Linked DNA regions of Occallatibacter riparius. The protein of the gene in region 1 interacts with the protein of each later gene in a pairwise test. Links are inferred from orthologs where the notes say so. Each region holds a gene or a part of one and is shown on either strand. Other genes may lie near its edges.

Evidence for each region.
Region 2: the proteins of MOP44_RS10330 (region 1) and ftsA interact in binary tests that used the Escherichia coli proteins (3 or more experiments, as listed by UniProt). The link is inferred for Occallatibacter riparius from one-to-one orthologs.
Region 3: the proteins of MOP44_RS10330 (region 1) and ftsZ interact in binary tests that used the Escherichia coli proteins (3 or more experiments, as listed by UniProt). The link is inferred for Occallatibacter riparius from one-to-one orthologs.

The regions. Positions count from the first base shown.
Region 1 is NZ_CP093313.1:2,561,354-2,571,728, reverse strand. What follows is about bases 3,434-6,400. They hold MOP44_RS10330 (rod shape-determining protein), read right to left. Parts: upstream 5,466-6,400; coding sequence 4,401-5,465; downstream 3,434-4,400. Other genes in these bases: MOP44_RS10325 (aldehyde dehydrogenase family protein), read left to right, coding at 5,735-6,400; mreC (rod shape-determining protein MreC), read right to left, coding at 3,434-4,235. Also shown: rod shape-determining protein RodA, read right to left, coding at 1-237; mrdA (penicillin-binding protein 2), read right to left, coding at 237-2,270; rod shape-determining protein MreD, read right to left, coding at 2,409-2,921; more of mreC, read right to left, coding at 2,937-3,433; more of MOP44_RS10325, read left to right, coding at 6,401-7,225; mgrA (L-glyceraldehyde 3-phosphate reductase), read left to right, coding at 7,243-8,283; MOP44_RS10315 (M14 family zinc carboxypeptidase), read right to left, coding at 8,353-10,375. UniProt on the Escherichia coli protein: Forms membrane-associated dynamic filaments that are essential for cell shape determination. Acts by regulating cell wall synthesis and cell elongation, and thus cell shape.
Region 2 is NZ_CP093313.1:3,998,636-4,004,428, reverse strand. The notes cover bases 1-2,965. They hold ftsA (cell division protein FtsA), read right to left. Parts: upstream 2,105-2,965; coding sequence 896-2,104; downstream 1-895. Other genes in these bases: MOP44_RS16265 (cell division protein FtsQ/DivIB), read right to left, coding at 2,112-2,965; ftsZ (cell division protein FtsZ), read right to left, coding at 1-869. In the rest of the region: more of MOP44_RS16265, read right to left, coding at 2,966-3,383; MOP44_RS16260 (cyanophycinase), read left to right, coding at 3,586-4,593; MOP44_RS16255 (glycoside hydrolase family 30 protein), read right to left, coding at 4,636-5,793. UniProt on the Escherichia coli protein: Essential cell division protein that assists in the assembly of the Z ring. May serve as the principal membrane anchor for the Z ring.
Region 3 is NZ_CP093313.1:4,002,994-4,008,815, reverse strand. What follows is about bases 2,968-5,822. They hold ftsZ (cell division protein FtsZ), read right to left. Parts: upstream 5,257-5,822; coding sequence 3,679-5,256; downstream 2,968-3,678. Other genes in these bases: ftsA (cell division protein FtsA), read right to left, coding at 5,283-5,822; MOP44_RS16280 (penicillin-binding transpeptidase domain-containing protein), read right to left, coding at 2,968-3,105. Also shown: MOP44_RS16290 (cation:proton antiporter), read right to left, coding at 1-490; MOP44_RS16285 (VTT domain-containing protein), read right to left, coding at 674-1,645; more of MOP44_RS16280, read right to left, coding at 1,798-2,967. UniProt on the Escherichia coli protein: Essential cell division protein that forms a contractile ring structure (Z ring) at the future cell division site. The regulation of the ring assembly controls the timing and the location of cell division.

The DNA.
Region 1 (10,375 bases):
AGTGAAGAAACCATAGAACCATGGAACGATGTCGATGAGCTTGTGGTAGTCGATCTTGGCGAAGATGAACATCGCGAGCAGGCCGCCTGCCACCCAGGCCACCTGCTTTTTGTCGAAGCCGATGTACTTTGTGTGCAGCGTCGCCGAATGGATCTCCATGATCGAAATGCCGCAGAGAAGCAGGACAATCAGCAGGAGAGCCCAATCGAAATCACGTACGCTGATGAGCTTGCGCACTATCGGAGACCCTCTTTCCAGCGCAGCGGCATTGCATTCAACAGCGCGCCGAGGCTCAGCGGCTTCATCGCGATCTGCTTCGCGGGTTCGCTCGGGTTCACGAGGAAATGCCCAGTGTGAAGCTGCTCCGCCTCGTGCTTCGGATCACCACTATCAGGCGTTGACCACACCGCGCCCACTTCCACCGGTTTGGTCGGCTCGCTCGCCTTCTGCAGCAGATTGTTATCGCGCTTGCGCTGTTTGTTCACGTAGTCGACAACGATAGCCTGCGCGATGTGCGCCGAGTTCGAGCCCCAGTCGCCGTGCTCCTGCAGCACCACCACCGCCAGCTCTGGATTGCGTCTTGGCACCATGCCCACGAACCACGAGTTCGGCGTGCGCGCGCCGCCCTTGGTGTGCGTGTCGCCGCCGCCCACCACCTGCGCGGTGCCGGTCTTGCCGGCAAAATCCACACCCTCGATATGGCTGGCCGCCGCGGTCCCGCTCGTCGTCGCTGCTGCCATGCCGTCAGTAATGGTCATCCACGTGTCGGGATCGAGGGCCACCGTCTTTTCGCCCGAGCCCGGGAAGCTATCGATCAGTGCGGAACGGAAATCCGCCGGGAGCTGGTCCGGATTTACACTATGCGGCCGCACGAAGTGCCCATCGGAAGCGATTCCCGAGAGCGCCCGCAGCAACTGGATCGGCGTTACCTGTGTCTCGCCCTGTCCGATGCCGACCGAGATCGTATTGCCGGCATAGTACTTCTGGTGGTAGTTTCGCCATTCCCATTGCGTTGATGGCATCACGCCCGACATCTCGTTAGGCAGATCTATGCCGGTCTTCTGGCTCAGTCCGAACGAGGTCGCGTACTTCGCAATCGTGTCGATGCCCAGCTTCTGCGCCAGCGCATAAAAGAACGTGTCGCACGAGAGCGGAATCGCCTGCTGGATGGCCAGCACGCCGTGATGCTTGTCGCAGTGGAAGAAGCGCCCGTAAAACGTGCCCCCGCCCGCGCAGTTGACGCGCATATCCTGCGCCACACCCTCTTGCAAGCCGGCAGCCGACATGATGATCTTGAATGTCGATCCCGGCGCGAGCTGGTCCTGGATGGCCTTGTTCATCAGCGGGTGCCGAGGATCGGTGATGAGCTTGTTCCACTCGTCGCGCTTGATGCGCACAGCAAAAGCATTCGGATCGTAGCTGGGGTGCGACACCAACGCCAGGATCTCCCCGTTCCTCGGATCCATGACGACGACGGCACCGTTGTTCTCGCCGAGTCCGATCTCTGCCGCGCGCTGCAGGTCGAGGTCGATGGTGAGCTTCAAGTCCTGCCCGGGCTTGGCGTGCTGCGTGCCAAGAACACCCATCTCACGCCCGTGGCTGTCGACAATCACGTCCTGCGAACCGTCTTCGCCGCGCAGGATCTGGTCGTATGTCTCCTCAATCCCGGCCTTGCCCACTACGTCGCCCGGCTGATAAGCCGCGTAACGTGGATTGTTGTTCAGGTCGTCTTCGCTGACCTCGCCCACGTATCCAATGAGGTGCGACGCAAAGCCATCGCGCGGATAAAGCCGCCGCTCTTCTTCAATGGTTTCCAGCTCCGGAAGCTCGTTGCGGTGCGCCTCGATGAAGGCCTGCTCGTCGGCCGTGATGTCCTGCTTGATGGGAATTGGCTGATATCCCGCGGCGCTGCGGAAGTGCTTCAGCGTTGCCTTCAATTGGTCGAGATCGAGGTTCAGGCCCTGCGCGATCATCGGCAGGTCTTCGTCAACATTCTTGTTCTGCTCGCGAACTAGGAAGCACGTGACCGATGGGTAGTTGTCGACAATCAGCCGCCCTTCGCGATCGAAGAGCTTGCCGCGCGGCGCCAGAATAGGCACCTTGCGGATGCGATTCTGCTCGGCCAGTTCGCGGAAGTTGGTGGCGCCCAGCACCTGAAGCCGCCACAGGCCGGCAGCGAGCGCCAGCATCATCAAAAGGATGCCGTATTGCACTGCCGCCGATTTGTAGCTGGAGAGCTTCTCGCCGCGGTTACTACGGTCGGAATACATGTGCTTCTCTATATAAGATACAGCGAATCGAACTCACATTCAGCGCCCAAGTGCCGCATGATTGTTCGCGCTGGATCAGGGGAATTACTTATTGGACGTACCACTCCCGATTCTGATTCACGCCAAAGTCCGAGTCGCCTAATCCCTTATCTGGAACCGATCCAGGAAGGGGAACAGAATCAGCGCTATGATCGAATTCCCGATCGACTGGAACAGCGGAGTCAGCCAGTTCCACTCCAGGTCCATCCCCAGCAGCACGCGATAGATGAACAGGTAAACCGCATTGCACAGCAGGGTCAGCGCGAAGTTCAGCATCACCCGCACCAGGTAGTTCTGCACGTCGATCCGGATACCCACGGACGCTGCCAGGTAGCCGGCAAGAGTCTTGGCAATGCCGTTCACCCCGAGGGGCCGCCCGGTCAGCGCGTCCTCGAATATACCCACAAAGCCCCCGATCAGCATGCCCTGGATTGGGCTGCGCCGCCCGAGCGCGAAATAGATCGTGATTACCAGCGGGAAGTCGAACCAGATGTGGTTCTGCCCAAACGCCCGTGGCAGCATGGCCTGCAGCACCAGCGCCAGCACGATCACGAAAAGATAGAGCGGGGCCGGGTACTTGTGAATCTCCAGGTCGCGGCGGGAGTTCGCCATCAGCACAGGCATCGTCTAGCGCTCCCTCCGGTGCTGCGGACTCGCAGGTGGATTGCTCGGCTTCGGCACGGGCCGGGTCGCCTGCGGATTCTCCCCCGGATTACCTTGCTCAGCATCCGGCTTGGGCACGGCAGGCTTCTTCGCCTTGGGAGCGGTCTGCCCCGCCGCTGCCCCGCCCGCATTTGGAGTAGTCGCATTGCCCGGCGTAAATCGGTCCGGATGCGCGGGCGGAATGATCTTCGGCACCACCGCGGGCGTGGCCGGAACTGGCTGCCCATCGGGCCCCACCTGTGCCGTCTTGGGAGCGGTTGGCGGCGGAGCATTCGGATCGGTCAGGCCCGGCAGCCTCTCCGCCATGATCTCTGACGCCTTCCGCTGCTCCGCGAGCGCCGCGGCGTCTGCGCCCTTCAGGTCCTGGCTCTGCGCCATATCTTTCAGCTGCTGGTCTGAGAAGCGCGGCTCCGTGCTCGTAATCACCAGGACCTCGTCGAGCCTGTCAAGCTGCGCCGCGGATTTCACAATCACCCGGATGAATCCGTCGCGATCAGGGTCGGGCAGCACCTTGTCCACCACGCCCACCTGCAGCCCGCGGGGAAAAATCTGGTCGCCGCCGCCCGTCAGCACCTTCTCGCCGGGCTTGATGCGGTTGTCCGCCAGAATGCCGACAATCTGCGGCTGCCCCTGCGCATTGCCGCGCAGAATGCCGCGAATGCGCGTCTGCTCCAGGATCACGCCCGCCCCGCTCGACTGGTCATTGATCTCCAGCACCTGCGCCGTATGCGGAAATACCTCGCGCACCTTGCCTACGATGCCGTCGCCTGAAATGACGGCCATGTCGCGCTTCAGCCCTTCCTTTTCGCCCTTGTTGATAGTGAACACCCAGGACTGGTCGGAGCCGCTGGTGCCGATCACCTGCGCGGGCATCGTCGCATACAAGTACTTCTCCTGGAAGCCCAGCATCTGCTGAAGCCGCTGGCCCTGGCGCGCATCCTCAAGCAAGGCGGCCTGCTCCACCCGCAACCGGTCCACCGTCTCCTGCAGTTCCTTGTTCTCCTGCCTGACGTTGCGCAGGGCAAAGTAGTTCTCCCAGATGCTGCCCACCCCGGTCTTCGAGGTCTGCACGGCCCGTTCAGGCGGAGAGACGGCGGCATTCGCCCATAGCCGGATCAGCCGCACACTCGAGCTATCTGCCGGATCGTAGACATTCTTTCCACCCGCGTTCCGGCGCACCTGCACGGCCAACCCGATGATCTGGACCATCAGCAGCAGTAGCAGTACGAGGAGATTCCGGTAGCGGACGAAGAAGCTTTCCATGGGGCTCAACTCCCGCTTCAAAGCATCAGAAATTGCGCGGCGGGAGCACCTTCAGTGTATCGGGTTTCGCGATTGGATCTTATTGGAACGCCTAACTTGCAGATGGATAGTAAACAGGCGCAGGAGGCAAGAGGCTGATCCTCATGCGTCCCGCGCCTACTGGCTCTAATCGATCTTAATTTTGCGCAGCAGCCTGAAATCCGACAGCATCTTGCCGGTTCCAAGCACCACTGACGCCAGCGGATCGTCCGCCACCGATACCGGAAGTCCCGTTTCCTCGCGGATGCGCTTGTCGAGGTTCTTGATAAGCGCGCCGCCGCCGGTGAGCACGATGCCTCGGTCGGAAATATCGGCCGAAAGCTCGGGCGGGGTCCGCTCCAAGGCCACGCGGATCGCGTTCATGATCACGGCAATGCATTCGCCCAGGGCCTCGCGAATTTCCGAGTCGTCAATGGCGATGGTCTTCGGCACGCCCTCAATCAGGTTGCGGCCCTTGATCTCCATCGTCAGGGGCTTGTCCAACGGGAACGCCGAGCCGATCTCCATTTTGATGTGCTCAGCCGTGCGCTCGCCGATCAGCAGGTTGTACTTGCGCTTCAGATAGTTGGTGATAGCCTCGTCCATCTGGTTACCGGCCATGCGCACCGAGCGCGAGTAGACGATACCCGAGAGCGAGATGACCGCGATATCTGTGGTTCCACCGCCAATATCGACGACCATGTTGCCCGAAGGCTCGGTGATGGGCAGCCCGGCGCCGATCGCAGCCACCATCGCCTGCTCAACGAGATAGACTTCGCTGGCCTTGGCGCGATAGGCCGAGTCCTCGACCGCGCGCTTTTCCACCTGCGTGATTTCAGACGGTACGCCGATCACGATCCGCGGATGCACCAGCATCTTGCGGTTGTGCGCCTTCTGGATGAAGTAGTTCAGCATCTTCTCGGTGACCTTGAAGTCAGCGATGACGCCGTCTTTCATCGGCTTGATGGCCACGATGTTGCCGGGAGTGCGGCCCAGCATCTCCTTGGCTTCCTTGCCTACGGCCTCCACCTCACCGGTGTTCTTGTTGATGGCCACGATGGAAGGCTCGTTGACCACGATGCCCTTTCCAGCCGCGTAAACCAGGGTATTGGCGGTGCCGAGGTCAATCGCAAGGTCGCTCGAAAACATGCTGAAGAGCGAACGAATGCCGTGCGAGCGCGATGTGCGCGAAGGATAGCCATTCAAAGACATTGGAAGATTGGTTCAACCTCAAGGAGTATTGTACGGCAGCAGACCAGCACGGCAGACCACAGCCGACGCGAGCAAAAGAGCGCGCCAATGCTGTAAACTCTCCTCTGTTTGCCGTGTTTTCAGCATACAGCAGATTGAGTGCAATGCGTGTGCCGCAACGCACACTGAATCGCTTAGTCGGAATTAATGCGGGCCCTCCTCTTCGGGTGCAAACCGCGGCCCACTGTGAACCAGGACTGTGAACTAACAACTGCTCTTCGAGGACCTCCATGCCCATCACGACCTATCAGAACCTCATCGGCGGCGAATGGCTGCCGGCCCGCAGCGGCAAAACGTTTAAGAATGTAAACCCAGCCGACCACTCCGACATCGTCGGCGAGTTCCCCTCCTCCGGCGCCGAAGACGTCGACCTGGCCGTAGCCGCCGCCAAAAAAGCCTTCGCCACCTGGCGACTGGTTCCCGCCCCCAAGCGTGCCGAGATCCTCTTCCGCGCCGGCCAGCTTCTCCGCGAGCGTAAGGAGCAGTTTGCCCAGGACATGACCCGCGAAATGGGCAAAGTCCTTGCCGAAACCCGCGGCGACGTGCAGGAGGCCATCGACGAAGCATTCTATGTAGCCGGCGAAGGCCGCCGCCTCTTCGGCAAAACGACCCCCAGCGAGCTCCAGAGCAAGTTCGCCATGTCCATACGGATGCCCCTCGGCGTCGTCGGCATGATCACGCCCTGGAACTTCCCCATGGCCATACCCTCGTGGAAGCTCTTCCCGGCCCTGGTCGCGGGCAATGCTTGCGTCATCAAGCCGGCCACGGATACGCCGCTTTCTGTCTACAACCTGGTGAATACGCTGGTCGAAGCCGGCGTCCCCGCGGGCGTGCTCAACATCGTCTGCGGCGGCGGCGGAGCGGTCGGCAACGCCCTGGTCGAGCACAAAGACGTCCGCGCCATCAGCTTCACCGGCTCCAGCGAGATCGGCTCCCACGTGGCGCAGCGTGCAGCCGCCACCTTCAAGCCCGTCTCGCTCGAAATGGGCGGCAAGAACGCTCAGATCGTCCTCAACGACGCCAACCTCGACCTCGCCCTTGACGGCGCGCTCTGGGGCGCCTTTGGAACCACGGGCCAGCGCTGCACCGCCACCAGCCGCATCCTTCTGCAGATGGGCATCGCAAAACAGTTCATCCCCAAGCTCGTCGAGCGCGCCAAGGCTCTCAAGGTCGGCAACGGAATCGACGAATCCGTGCAGGTAGGCCCGCAGGTCAACGCCAGCCAGATCGAGACCTCCACGAACTATGTCGAGATCGCAAAATCCGAAGGCGCAAAGCTCGAGTGCGGCGGCCACGCGCTCACCGACGGTCCTTACGCCAACGGAACCTTTTTCGCTCCCACCATCTTCTCCGGCGTAACGCGCGAGATGCGCATCGCCCGCGAAGAGGTCTTCGGCCCCGTGCTCTCCATCCTAGAGTTCGACACCTTCGAGGAAGCCATCGAGATCGCCAATTCCATCGACTACGGCCTGTCCTCGGCGCTCTACACCAAAGACCTGAACAAGGCCTTCACCGCCATCCGCGATCTCGAAGCCGGCATCACCTACATCAACGCGCCCACCATCGGGGCCGAGGTTCACCTGCCTTTTGGCGGCGTGAAGCACACCGGCAACGGCCACCGCGAAGGCTCCGAAGCCTTGGACTTCTTCACAACCTGGAAGGCCGTCTACGTCGACTACAGCGACAAGCTCCAGCGCGCCCAGATCGACAACGCTGAGTAGGATCAAAGAGAAAAGACATGGAAAAGCCCTACGTCCCCAATCCATCCCGCTACGACGACGCCACCTTCCGCCGCTGCGGCCGTTCCGGCATCGTGCTGCCGCCCATCTCCCTCGGCTTGTGGCAAAACTTCGGCGGCGCCGATGTCTTCGAAACCGGCCGCGCGATGATCCGCCGCGCCTTCGACCGCGGAGTCACCCACTTCGACCTCGCCAACAACTACGGACCGCCCTACAGCTCCGCCGAAGAAAACTTCGGCACTATCTTGCGCAAGGACTTCCGCAACCTCCGCAATGAGCTCATCATCTCCACCAAGGCCGGCTGGGACATGTGGCCCGGCCCGTACGGCATCGGCGCCTCGCGCAAGTACCTCCTGGCCTCGCTCGATGACAGCCTCCACCGCATGGGCGTCGACTACGTCGACATCTTCTATGCCCACCGCCCCTGGGCCGATACGCCGCTCGAAGAGACCATGGGCGCACTCGCAACTGCCGTGCAGCAGGGCAAAGCACTCTACGTCGGCATCTCTTCCTACAGCCCCGAGCGCACGCGCCAGGCCCACGACATCCTGAAAAGTATGAATGTCCCGCTGCTCATTCATCAGCCCTCGTACTCCATGCTCAACCGCTGGATCGAGCACGGCCTGCTCGACACGCTCGAAGAGCTCGGCGTGGGCTGCATCGGATTCTCGCCAATGGCCCAAGGCATGCTGACGACGAAGTACCTCAATGGCGTGCCTGCCGACTCGCGCGCCGCTCTGGGCAATTCTTCCCTGCTCAATGAATTCCTGAACGAGAAGAACATTGCGCACGTCCGTAAGCTGAATGAGTTCGCACAGAAGCGGGGCCAATCGCTCGCGCAGATGGCCATCGCATGGGTGCTGCGTGACAAGCGCGTGACTTCGGCTCTCATCGGTGCGCGCAACGTCGAGCAGCTCGACAACTCCCTCGACGCGCTCAACAACGTCACCTTCACGCCCGAGGAACTCGCCGAGATCGAGCCTCACGCAGTCGACGTGGGCATCGACCTCTGGCGCGCCGCCCGCATGAAGATGATTTAGCACCCCTCAAGGGAAAGGCCGCGGCCCATAGCCGCGGCCTTTCACGATCCACCACCCACTATACACTAATCACTGCTCCTGCTGGGCCGGGAAATCGTCGTCATCCTCTTCCTGCGCCTTCGCAGCTTTCATCACCGGCGCAGCTTCCTTCTCCTTCGCAGGTACTGCCGAATCCGCCGGAAGATCCGGATGCTCATACGCGTACAGCTCGTTGAACAGATACTTGTATGTCGCGTGCGACTGCCCGCGGAATTGCGGCTTGAACCCGTACAGCACAATGCGCCCGCGACCATACGCCATCTCGACCGCCGCAGCCTTGCCCTCAATCGCCTCGGGATGCAGCAGCAGCCCGCTCTCCAGCGGATTCGTTTGCTTCGAATACCGCGCCAGCACCGCGCCATGGAATCCTGGCAGCGGTTGGAAAGCCGGCCCCATCTGGAACATCACAACAGGTGAATCGGTGACTCCATAATTCGTCGGCAGTTCCGCATGTTCCGTTTCCACGCGCAGAAGCGCGCCCGAGCAGAAGAACTTGTCGCTCTTCGCGCCCTTGATCACGTTCTCCACCGGTAAGCTCAGCAGAGGAATCAACGCGTCCGCCGTGCGATTCAGTGCCACCAGCGTTCCGCCTTCGCGCACAAACTCGCGCACGTTGTTCAGGCCATCCTGTCCCAGCCCGCCCGCATACTGCCCCGGCACCACGCCCACGTTGAAGCCATCCATCAACTGCCGCGACGACATATCCGGCAGCACAATCACGTCATACCGGGTGCGCAGGCCGCTTGAGCGGATATCCGCGTTATACAGGCTCTTTGGCTCAAAGCCATAGTTCTCCAGAATCCACCGCGTCCAGCCTTCATCAATCGCCGGCGCCCACGGTCGATAGAGACCGATCTTCGCCTTCTTGATTGCCAGCGTATGCGCCGGCGCGCTCACCGCAATCGCGCCCACCGCATTTTGCTTTGCGATACTATCCAGTTTGTCGCGCGTAATACCGCTGATGAGGAACGCGCCCTTCTCCGCGCCATTCGCGGTCTTCACCGCATCCTGGGCGAGCGTCACAGTTGCCCCTTCTTTCAACGCAGCATTCACTACCTCAAAGGACGCATTCGTCCGATGGCTCAACGCAAATACAGTGCCGGCGCCATCAACGGTCGCCGCCGGAGCCTCTGCCTTACTGACCTTCGTCAGCATCGAGCGCTGATCCACAGCCAGCGGATCCGTCACCGCATCCACGTTCACGCCCATCTGCAGCGGCAGCGTCCATCCCGTCACGTCATACGGCAGATCGATCGATTTCGATGTTCCGTTCTCCAGCGCGTCAGGATACTTCTGCCTCTCGAACAGCTCCTTGGCCATCTCGGAGAAGGCCTGGTCCATCGGAATCACCCATGATCCCGCCGGATAACTCACGCCGTTCGCCTTGAAGCCATCCTTCGTCGCATACACATCGAGCCCGTTGTCGATCATCAACTGCGCCAGCTTCGCTGCCTCCGGCGCGTCCGTCTGCTTGTCGCTGATCACATACGCAAACGGAGGCTCTTTCTTGAAGTGCTCAATCGTGTCGCGCGCCGCCTGGTAGCGGTTGTAGAGCAGCGTCTCGCGATTCTTCGCTGCGAGATCCAGCACACTCATCGACCCGCCCACCATGTAGTCCACCGCGTCGCGCAAGTGCCACCATCCGCCTTGCCACGGCGTCGTATACATCGTCAGCGCGCGCAGGTCCTGGTACTGCTTGGGGAAATCGCTCACCGCGTAGAAGTGCGGGGTAGCGTACTCATACAGCGCCGTCTCCGTGAAGAACGAAATCTCGCCGCGGAACACGTGTGCCCAGTCCATGAACCCCGCATACCAGTTGTCGAAGCGCGACTCAGAGATTGCACCCGGCATTTTGTGCGCATTCAGATAGGCCGCCATGTTCGTACCCACCACGTTCAGCCAACTCCGCACATACGGGCTGATGTTCGATGAGATCGGATCGGAAAACGGCGGAATCCAGATGCGCGCTGGAAACGGCGCCGTCTGGTGCTGGCAGTAAAAGATCACGGGGCTGTACTCGAGCTGCGCCTTCGTCACCACCTGCTCTTCCTTC
Region 2 (5,793 bases), 1.4 Mb from region 1 along the record:
GACGACGCGGCGTTGACTTCCGACAGCCGCAACGCGCTGGAACCGGTGATGTTGATGAGGATGCCGCGCGCTCCATCGATCGCGCCAGCTTCGAGCAGCGGCGACGCCATGGCGGCCTGCGCCGCTTCGATCGCCCGGCTCTCGCCCGAGCGGACCGCCGTTCCCATCACCGCGTGTCCCATGCCGGCCATCGTTGTCTTTACGTCCGCAAAGTCGCGGTTGATGATTCCGGGAATCGTGATGATGTCGGAAATGCCCTGTACACCTTGGCGCAGAACGTCGTCGGCGATCCGGAACGACTCGAAGAAGCCCGCGTCCTTGGCCACGGCGAGCAGTCTCTCGTTCGGAATCACGATCATGGTGTCGACGGATTCAAGCAGCTCCTTCAGCCCGCGCTGGGCCTGCTGCAGGCGACGCTTGCCCTCGAAGCCGAACGGCTGGGTGATCACTGCCACAGTGAGAATGCCCATCTCGCTGGCGAGGGAGGCGATGACAGGCGCGGCTCCGGTGCCGGTGCCGCCGCCAAGCCCGGCGGTAACGAAGACCATGTCCGCGCCTTCAAGCGCCTCGATGATCTTTTCCGAGTCCTCCAGCGCGGCGCGGCGGCCCACGTCCGGGTTGGCGCCCGCGCCCAATCCGGCGGTAAGGCGAACGCCGAGCTGCAGTTTGACCGGGGCCTGGCAGGACTTGAGCGCCTGCACGTCTGTGTTGGCGGCAATAAACTCCACGCCTTCCATGCGTGCCTGGATCATGCGGTTTACGGCGTTTCCGCCGCCGCCGCCCACACCGATGACCTTGATCCGCGCGCCACGCGGCGTCTCATCGTGATACTGGATGCGCATTTCCCCGGATTGTGCTGACATTTCCATAAGACTCCCGGCCTCCTGCTGACTCTCTAAAAGCTCGCTGCAAAGATGGCGCGCAGTTTGGCGCGCAATCCGTTGTTCTCCGCGGCGCGGGTCACGCGCGTGCGGTGTGCATATAAAAGTGTGCCGATGGCCGTCGAGAAGCTCGGATGCGCCAGCTCGCCCGGCATGTTGGAGAGCCTTACCGGCATTCCCGTCCTGGCCGGTACGCGAAGCTGGCTCTCGGTAACATCCAGCATTCCCGGCAGCATGGCTCCGCCGCCGGTTAGAACACAGCCCGCGCCCAGCGCGTCAAGCACGCCTCCGTTGCGCAGGCTCTCTTTGACGAAATACATCAGCTCGCGGGCACGCGGTTCCAAAATCTCGGCCAGCAGGCGCAGCGAAAGCTTCTGCGGATTAGGATTGGCGATCTCAACCTCTGCGTTTTGCGGCACGGCCGTCACCACGCAGTGGCCGTATTGCCGTTTCAACTGTTCGGCGTTTCCGAGGGGCATCTGTAGTCCCACGGCGAGATCGTTCGTAAAGTGAGCGCCACCAATTGGCACCGAAGACGTATGCGCGACGGCGCCCTCGAAAAACACAACCAGGTCGCTGGAGTGAGCGCCGATATCGAGCAAGCAGACGCCTAATTCCCGCTCGTCGGCTGAGAGCGTAGCCTCAGCCGCAGCGACTGACTCGAGCACAGCCTCCGTGACTTCCAGCCCAGCGCGATTGGCACATGTCACGGTACTTTGCAGGGCGGAGCCCGAACAAGTGGCGATGTGCAGATCGACTTCGAGCCGCGCTGCCACCATCCCTACCGGATCGAAGACGCCGGGCTGATCGTCGACGATGAACTGGCGAGGCAGCAAATGAAGGATTTCGCGGTCCGGCGGGCGCTCCACAGCGCGGGCACGCTCCACGGCGGTGCGAACATCTTCGCGCGTAATCTCGCGCATACGGCTGCCCAGTTCGAATCCGCCATTCGTATTCAGGCCGCGAATATGCGGGCCGCCAACACCCACAACGCACTCGTCGATATTGGCGCGGGCCACGCGCTCGCAATGTTCGGTTGCCGCTTTGACAACGCGGGCGGCGGGACCGAGGTCAGCAATGAGTCCCTTGCGCATGCCGGCCGATTCCATTGCCGCATGCCCGCGATAGCGCAGCGCGCCCTCATTCAGGTCGGCCGCCAAGATGCGCGTATGCGCGCTGCCCACGTCGAGCACTACGATCAGATTGTCCTGGTTCTGGCTCATCGTGTGCTCATTGTCCCTGCCGGGTTACAGCGGTTGCATTCATTGCGTGCTGGTGATGCAGCAGTGCGGCCTTGTGTGCCGCCTGGCGTTTTTCCTTTTCCCGCTGCGCCGCAGTTTTGGGCGCTGGTTTGGCGTGATGCGGCTGGACCTTGTGCTCGGACTTGGCTGCGGCCTGCGTTTGCGCGGGCGCCTCGACATGGCGAGCCGAAGGCTTCGCGCTTGCCGTAGCCGTGGTCCCCTGCGAAGCCGCAACCGGCTTACCGTCCGCTGCACTCACAGTCGTTGGCGATGCGCCTGCTCCCGGCGACCGTTTCAGCACAACCTGGCTGTCATAACGCAGGTCCAGCGCCGTCAGGTCCGGATACTCCCTGCGCCACTCTGCAATGTGAGCCTTGTACCGCTGATATCTCTCCAGGAACTGCTCATCGCCGAAGTGCAGCAGCGTGGGATCGTCCTGCATGGTCACCCGCGCGTCTTCAGGATCAGTGAGATCGATCTCCGAGATCTGCCGTGAGATGTTCTGGCCGGTCGAGTCCAGGTCGGCAATCAGCCGTTGATACACCGCCATGCGCGTCTTACGCGCGGCCGCGGCATCGCGCGGATCGATGCCCGTAACCACCGGGAACGAGTAGTGGTGCTGCGTCATGCCCTCGGGCGACATGGTGAGCAGCACGCCGTCGGCGTCCACCAGCTCCACCTGCTGGCCCTCGCGCACGAACGCGATGGGCGTCCGCTCAACCACTGACACACGGATCCGGTCAGGCAGGATACGCATCACGGTGGCGCTCTTGATCCACGGAATCTGCTCAAGCTCCTTGCGGCGTTCGCTCAGGTGAATAAAGAAGATGTTCTTGCCAATGTCGGCGCCAAAGATGGGCAGGATATCGGCGCGCGAAACCTGGCTCATTCCTGCGGCCTGTATATTCTCGGTTCCCGCGATGCGGAATCTGCCGTCACGCTCGAGCGCGTTCTTGATCATGATCACGCCGGTCACAAGAGCACCGACTACCAGCACTGCTCCGCTGGCCAGCAGCACGCGGCCCAGTTTGGAGACCGGCTTATACCAGGGGCCGGAAGGCTTCTCGAACTGGCGCTTGCGGCGCGGAAGCTCTTCGTCGTCATCAGGATCCGCCATCTCGACCGGCATCCCAGGCAGGTTGCGGCCTGAAGGATTCCGGCCTGCCCGGGGCGAGACTTCCTGTACGCGCCGGAAGCGAGACTCCTCGGACGTCTGGTCCTCCCATGAGAGGTTGCCGATTTTGGGACTGCGTTGAGCCACGCCGTGAGCTGGTCGTGAGATTCGCCAGAGTCCACTATAGGGCGGGGAGAAGTGGATTACTTGGTGCAAAACAGGGGGGAACCCCATGCGTAAACGGCAAAAACCAGAGACAGGGAAAAGTGACCAGAAACACAGGATTTAGGGAAACATATAACGTGATCGCCTGGGCATGGACCCGCCGCGATTGCATTAAGCTGGCGGAATGAATCGCATTCTGGCTCTGATTGCCGCTACCCTGGTCGGAGTTTCCCTTCCCTGCCTTGCGCAATCGGAGCACGCCTACAAGTACTTCCGCGCTGGCAGCCCGGCGGATGCTACGACAACCCACCCGCGCGCAGGCTACGCACTGATGGGCGGCGGCACCGATCTGGATGAGGCCTTCCAGTGGCTCTGCAATCGCGCCGGCGGAGGCGACTTCCTCATACTTCGGGCCACGGGCGACGACGACTACAACCCCTACGTCCAGCAATTGTGCCCCAAACTGAACTCCGTAGCCACGCTGATCCTTCCCAATCGCGCAGCGGCCGAAGATCCCTTTGCCGCCTCAACCATCCGCGCCGCCGAAGCCATCTTCATCGCCGGAGGCGATCAAGCCAACTACATCAACTTCTGGATGAAGTCTCCTGTGCAGGATGCGCTCAACGACGACATCGCCCGCAGCATCCCGCTCGGCGGCACCAGCGCCGGCCTAGCCGTCATGGGCGAGTGGGCCTACTCCGCGCAAGGCGACAAGCCCGACGATCCGAACCTGAGCGGCAAGCTCGCCCTGAGCGACCCCCTCGGTTCGCGCATTACGCTGACCCAAAATTTCCTGCGGATTCCGATCCTGAACGGCATCATCACCGACACGCACTTCGTCCGGCGCGACCGCATGGGCCGCCTACTGGTGTTTCTGGCCCGACTCAACGCCACACCAGGCACCCCGGTTACGCGCGGCATCGGCATCGAAGAAAAGGCCGCAGTGCTGCTCGAACCGGACGGCTCAGCGAGCGTCATCGGCCGCGGCGGCGCCTACTTCATCGACACTCCGAAAGGAACCGGCATCGCAATGCCGTATCAGCCGCTGACGTGGCAACCATACGCGGTCCAGAAAGTTCCACCCGGACACACCTTCAACTTCAAGACTTGGACCGGCGAATCCACCGCCTACCAACTCAACGTAAAGAACGGCCAGATCACATCCATGCAGCACGGCGGCGTGATCTACTGACCGCGCCGCCGCCCCTACTCCCTATTCCCTATTCCCTGTTCTTCACCACTCCAACGTGTGCACCGAATCCGCCGGCACGTCCAGTTCCACGGCATTCCCGCCCATCACGAACTGCACCCGCTCCTGCGCCCCGCGATTCGCCACCACCAGCACATGCTTGCCATCCGGATTCACAAACCCGCTGTAGCTGACCTTCGCGCTCTGGGCATTGGGCGCGACGCCATTGGTTGCGAACACCTTCGCTCCGCGCTTGATGTGCTTTGAGTAGTGCGCGAATGCCCAGTACTGCCCGCTCTTCGTGACCTTGTGGCTGCCGCCCTTCTCCGTGCCGCCCTCAATGCTGATCGTCCCACCGCAGGAGAACGGCCCGATGTTCGGCTTCCCCTTTTCGTCCAGCGCCAGATTCCACGCCGTAATCGACCGCGCCCAGTTGTTGAGGATGCCGTTGAAGGTCTCCGACCAGGTCGCGAAATCGGTCAGATAGTCGGGCTGCGTATAATCCGGCCCGCCTTCGGTCCAGTACATGTTCTTTTTCGGGAACGCATCGTGCACGCGGCTCATGGCCGATGCCTCGCCCACGTATCCGTGCCACGCGATGCCATCGACAGCGTCATAAACACTCGGGTCGCTCAGTTCATCAATTGCGCGCCCCCACAGCGAGTAGTTGTGATCGAGAATCCAGACCTTGGTATCCAGCCCGGCCTTCTTGATCGCCGGCGCGAGGAACTTGCCTGCGAACTCCATCTCCTGCTCCTGGGCCCACAAGCAGGCGGGCATGCGGCCTTCCTGCTCGGCGTCGGTCTCGTTCTGCACCGTAACGGCATTGATGGTCAGGCCCTCGGCCTTGTAGCCCTCCAGGAACTTCACAAAGTACCGCGCATATGGATCGAAGCTCTGCTTGCGGATAGCGCCTCCCAGCATGCTCTTGTTGGGCTTCATCCAGTTCGGCGGGCTCCACGGCGATGAAAACAGGAACAGCTCCGGATTATGTTTGCGGCTCTCCCGCAGCACCGGCAGGTAGTACTCCTTGTCGTGGTCGATCGAGAACTTCTTTAGTTCCGGATCCGGCTCGTCACTCTCGTCAAAGCTGTAAAGCGTGCGCGCGTAATCGCTCGCGCCAATGCAGGTGCGGCAGACGTTCATCGCCATTTCGTCCGGCGAGAAGATGTCGTGCAGGATCGCGTCGCGATCCGCCTGCGA
Region 3 (5,822 bases), 1.4 Mb from region 1 along the record:
TGATCAGGTCCTCGAGAACCAGGATGGCAAGCACCCTCGGCGTTTCAGGAGCGTTGGTGAGCTTCAGCTCCGTCAGCACGCGGGAGATGATCCCCGATGAAGAGATCAGCGTCACACCGCCCAGCAAAACAGACGGCAAGATGCCCCATCCAAGCAGTAGTCCGGCGGCAAATCCCGGCGGAAAATTGAGCAGCAGGTCGATCACCCCGCCCTTCATTCCGCTCTTCAGGTTGTGCCGCAGCTCAGCACCGGAGTACTCCAGCCCAAGCATAAAGAGCAAAAGCAGAACGCCTATCTCGGCTCCGTCGCGAATGAACGCTTTGGACACGTCGAGAGGCGCCAACCCGCCCTTGCCGAAGGCCAGCCCTCCCAGCAGATAGAAGGAGATAGACGAAAATCCCCACCGGCTCGCCAGCCGCGCCAGAATAGCCAGCCCGATGATCGCTGCGCCCAACTGAAAGAACAGCAGAGACAGGTGGTTTGCGGGCAATCGAGCTCCTCCTGCGAAGGTCTGCTGCTGTCGTCAGTCTAGACTGACGCCTCGGGCCCGGCTCCGCTCAACGAAGGAAAGCGCTTGCGATCGCCCGCCGCTTGGTATTCCCAGCTCCGCATGAATGTCGAATACTAGATAAGGTGAGAACTCTCTCGCTCGAAGGGTCCCGCAGGCGTCCCGCTATCCCAGCTGAACGAGCGTGGCCTGCGGATTGACCGGCGGAATGGCCTCCATCGGATACCCAAGGCTCTTCCACGCCTGATAACCGCCGCGCAATGGACGAACCCGCTCAACACCAAGCTTGTGGAGCTTCATGGCAGTGTGCGCCGCCGTCTCTTCGTTGGGACACGTGCAGTAGAGGATCACGTCACGGTCACGCGGAATCTCCCCTATCCGATGAGTCAGATCGTCGGGAGCGATGCGCTGCGCTCCCGGCAGCACAAACGGATCGGTCAACTGCTCAACCGGATGCCTGAGGTCGACGATGTAAACCTCTTCGCCGTCCTGGATCTGGGAGTAGAGTTCCTCGGGTTCCAGGCGCGATTCCGCCATCTGGCGCAGCAGCACCCGCCGCCGCATCACTCGCGCGACGATGAACCCCGCGATGCCGATCACCAGCAGAGCTCCGGAGAACCGTCCTACCCAATCGAGCAAGCTGGGATCGCGCTTGAGGGCGTCGCCGAAAAGCCGGCCACCCCACAGCCAGGCGAGCAGCCACATCAAGGCCCCAAGTCCATCGAGGAGCACAAATTCCCCGTAGCTCATGCCCGCCTGCCCGGCAACTGGAGCGCTGAGCAGCGCGACACCCGGAATAAACTTGGCGATCAGGAGCGTGACCTTGCGGCGCCGGCCGAACTGGAGCTGTGTGCGACGCACGCACAAGGTCGGCTCCATCGACATCTTGCAAAGTAGGTTCAGGACGTGGTGGCCGTACCGCCGACCAATGAAAAACCAACTGCTGTCCGCGATCAGGCACGCAGCCAGACCCAACAGCAGCACCTCTGTCAGACTGAGCTGCCCCTGAGCGGACAAAGCGCCGGCTGCGAGCAATGCCGGAATTGTCGGCAGCGGCGCGCCAAGCTGCTCGATCAGCACCCACGCAAACAACAGCAGGTAACCGTATGTCAGAAGGATGTGCGTGGGAAGCGCCATGATCTCAGGGTACAGCAGCAAAGGATAAAGTAGCGTTTGCCCGGGTAAAGAGCAATGGGGAAGCCGTCTGCTTATGGGATGTGCGAAATAAAGATTGGGTGCAAACGAAAAGGCCGCCTTCGTGGCGGCCCTTCGTCGGAGAGAGAATCTGCCTACTGCTCGACGCCCTGAGTCGACTCCGCCGGAGTGGCCGAAGCCGTCGCCTGCACGGGCTTGTTGATGAAGTAATTGTGATCCCAGAGGTTGCGGTAGAACGCGCCGGTGAGTTCCGCGGCGCGCGGACCGAATGTGGGCCGGCCGCCCTCGAGGAAGAACACGGTCACAAGGCTGCCCTGTGGCGCCTCAGAGAACGAAGCAAACCAACCGAACCGGGTGCCGTTGTTGGAACAGGTGCCGGTCTTGCCGAACACCGGCAGCTCCGTGAAGCTGGCGCGCAGGCGGCGGGCGGTGCCGTATTCCACGGCTCCGGCCATGCCGTCCTGAAGCTCGGGCACGTACTTGGCGATGTCCAAGGTGCGCTTGACGTGCGGTTCGAACGCCGCAATGTCTGCGGCCGTGGTGGGATGCTGGAGGTAGTACAGGGTTCCGCCATTCGCGAGGGCCGCAACGTAGGCACCGAGCTGGAGCGGGGTCATGGAAACACCCTGCCCGAAGCTGCACATCTTTCCAACACCACCCTCGGCGGCCGGAATCGGATGGTCAGGATACTCGCCAAGCTGTTCGCCCTGGATATGCCAGCCGGCCAGTTCGCCCAGGCCGAACTCATTGGCATAGTGCTTCACGCGCTCGAAGCCGAGCTCACGTCCAAGCTCTTCAAAGTAGAGGTTGTTGCTCTTGGCAAGCGCCTGGGTCATGTTCATGCGGAAGCCCGGGAGCTGGACCATGGTGTCGCGGGTGACGAGGCCCTCGGAAAGAGCCGCCATAGCCACCGTGATCTTGATGGTGGAGCACGGTTCAGCGCCCGGCGAAAGCGCCAGCTTCTGGTTAACCATCGCCAGAATCCGACCATTCGAGGGATCGATGACCACGGCGGTCCCGTTCATGTCCCCCAGGGCGTCAATGGCGGCCTGACGCACGATCGGGTCTTCTCCGGTGGTGATGTCACCGGAGAACTGGTCGGCGCCGGCAAATGAACTGGCCGTAAACCGCTCACCATAATAATGACGGCGCCCGTGCAGGCTGGCGCGGCGAATGGTGGCAGCACCATTGCCTGCCTTGGCAGAGTGCCGGGTGCGGCGAGCTGTCGCAGTTTTGGGCGCAGCTTTCGCAGTGGCCTTGGGTGCGGCCTTCGCCGAATGGTGCACCGTTGCGTGCGCACTAGCGTGATGAGTCTTGTGGGTTTCCACCAAGTGCTGCGATCTGCTGTGGTGGATGGTGTGCGGCGCGTCAAGGCCGGCCGCTGAGGCAGCCCCGGTTCCCGCCAAGGCGAAGCTAAAAATCAATGCGCAGGACAATCTCATCCAGCCGGCATCCTCTCAACAAATGGATTCTTGTCGTGCGTCGCCTTGGGGGAGGCGCACTACCCTGGTACTGCGTTCCATCTGCGGGATCTAGCGCAATTCACCGCAAAAAGACTTCGATCCCTCTCATTTGAGCTTTCCGGCTGGTTGATCGTGCGCCGAAGGGCTCTGCCGCGGCAGGCTTGGTGGACCTGACAGGTTCAGCCAAGGGGCCGCAAAATCCAAAAACTCATCAGGCTGGAGGTTCTAACCCGAATATACAGCTAATCTCTCTCGACCCGATGAAATTCCTTGTGACGCAGAACACTTCAGCTTTGTAGTTGGACTCCGCTAACGTATTCCGCGCTGCCTGTGCCGGGATAAAATCCGCCGCTCTTCTGATTATGGAGCCGTGCTGCAGGATTCTCCAAGCCTGTGGTACCGGTTGCCGGGATAGTCAACCCGGCCCTGTTGCGTCGGCCATTCTGCCCGCCTGCGGTGCAATTCGGCGGGCGGTTTAAGAGCCGAAGATTCAGAATTCTCTCAGGTTACGCTGCGCTGCGCAGAATCCGTTCCATTCGTAACCAGACTCATTTAGAACTGCATGCGCCGCATGAATGCCGGCACATCCAGGTCCCGCTCCATCTCGTCGCGCTTCTCGGCATACAGCGCCGCCATGGGCTGTTCTGCCGGAGTCGCTGGACGAACCCCATTGCCGAGGTCGGTCGCATAGTCGCGCGGCAGGGGCTTGTAAGGCGGCTCCTCGCCAACCTCGGCGAAGCGTGGTCGGGCCGGCCCAAGCGGCGCGGTATCGGCAAAAAGCTCATCAAAGGCCTGCATCTCAAGCTCGACCTTGGACTGGGGCGCCTCCGTCGATCCATCGCGTACCGGAACCGGGGCGGGCTCCTCCATTTCGTCGATCTCACTCATAAACCTCGCCGGAGCCGGGGCGGGGGCAGGCGCCGCCTGAACGGAAACCGACTCGGGTTCGGGAGAGATCGCAACTGCCTCCGACTGCCGGACCGACGCGGGTGCATACGCCGCCTGCTGTACCTGAACCGTCGCCGGGGGGGCGGACATCATCGAAACGGGCTCAGGCTCGCGCATCCAGTTCTCGCTCGAAAGCACCGGAACCGACACCACCGGCGCTTCCTCCACCGTTAGCATCCGGGCGCGGCGCTCCGGCATCTGGTCGCGGAATCCGGTCGCGATGACCGTGATCTTGACCTCGTCGCCCATCTTTTCGTCAAGCACCGCGCCGAAGATGATGTTGGCGTCTTCGTGGGCCGCTTCCTGGATGAGCGACGACGCGGCGTTGACTTCCGACAGCCGCAACGCGCTGGAACCGGTGATGTTGATGAGGATGCCGCGCGCTCCATCGATCGCGCCAGCTTCGAGCAGCGGCGACGCCATGGCGGCCTGCGCCGCTTCGATCGCCCGGCTCTCGCCCGAGCGGACCGCCGTTCCCATCACCGCGTGTCCCATGCCGGCCATCGTTGTCTTTACGTCCGCAAAGTCGCGGTTGATGATTCCGGGAATCGTGATGATGTCGGAAATGCCCTGTACACCTTGGCGCAGAACGTCGTCGGCGATCCGGAACGACTCGAAGAAGCCCGCGTCCTTGGCCACGGCGAGCAGTCTCTCGTTCGGAATCACGATCATGGTGTCGACGGATTCAAGCAGCTCCTTCAGCCCGCGCTGGGCCTGCTGCAGGCGACGCTTGCCCTCGAAGCCGAACGGCTGGGTGATCACTGCCACAGTGAGAATGCCCATCTCGCTGGCGAGGGAGGCGATGACAGGCGCGGCTCCGGTGCCGGTGCCGCCGCCAAGCCCGGCGGTAACGAAGACCATGTCCGCGCCTTCAAGCGCCTCGATGATCTTTTCCGAGTCCTCCAGCGCGGCGCGGCGGCCCACGTCCGGGTTGGCGCCCGCGCCCAATCCGGCGGTAAGGCGAACGCCGAGCTGCAGTTTGACCGGGGCCTGGCAGGACTTGAGCGCCTGCACGTCTGTGTTGGCGGCAATAAACTCCACGCCTTCCATGCGTGCCTGGATCATGCGGTTTACGGCGTTTCCGCCGCCGCCGCCCACACCGATGACCTTGATCCGCGCGCCACGCGGCGTCTCATCGTGATACTGGATGCGCATTTCCCCGGATTGTGCTGACATTTCCATAAGACTCCCGGCCTCCTGCTGACTCTCTAAAAGCTCGCTGCAAAGATGGCGCGCAGTTTGGCGCGCAATCCGTTGTTCTCCGCGGCGCGGGTCACGCGCGTGCGGTGTGCATATAAAAGTGTGCCGATGGCCGTCGAGAAGCTCGGATGCGCCAGCTCGCCCGGCATGTTGGAGAGCCTTACCGGCATTCCCGTCCTGGCCGGTACGCGAAGCTGGCTCTCGGTAACATCCAGCATTCCCGGCAGCATGGCTCCGCCGCCGGTTAGAACACAGCCCGCGCCCAGCGCGTCAAGCACGCCTCCGTTGCGCAGGCTCTCTTTGACGAAATACATCAGCTCGCGGGCACGCGGTTCCAAAATCTCGGCCAGCAGGCGCAGCGAAAGCTTCTGCGGATTAGGATTGGCGATCTCAACCTCTGCGTTTTGCGGCACGGCCGTCACCACGCAGTGGCCGTATTGCCGTTTCAACTGTTCGGCGTTTCCGAGGGGCATCTGTAGTCCCACGGCGAGATCGTTCGTAAAGTGAGCGCCACCAATTGGCACCGAAGACGTATGCGCGACGGCGCC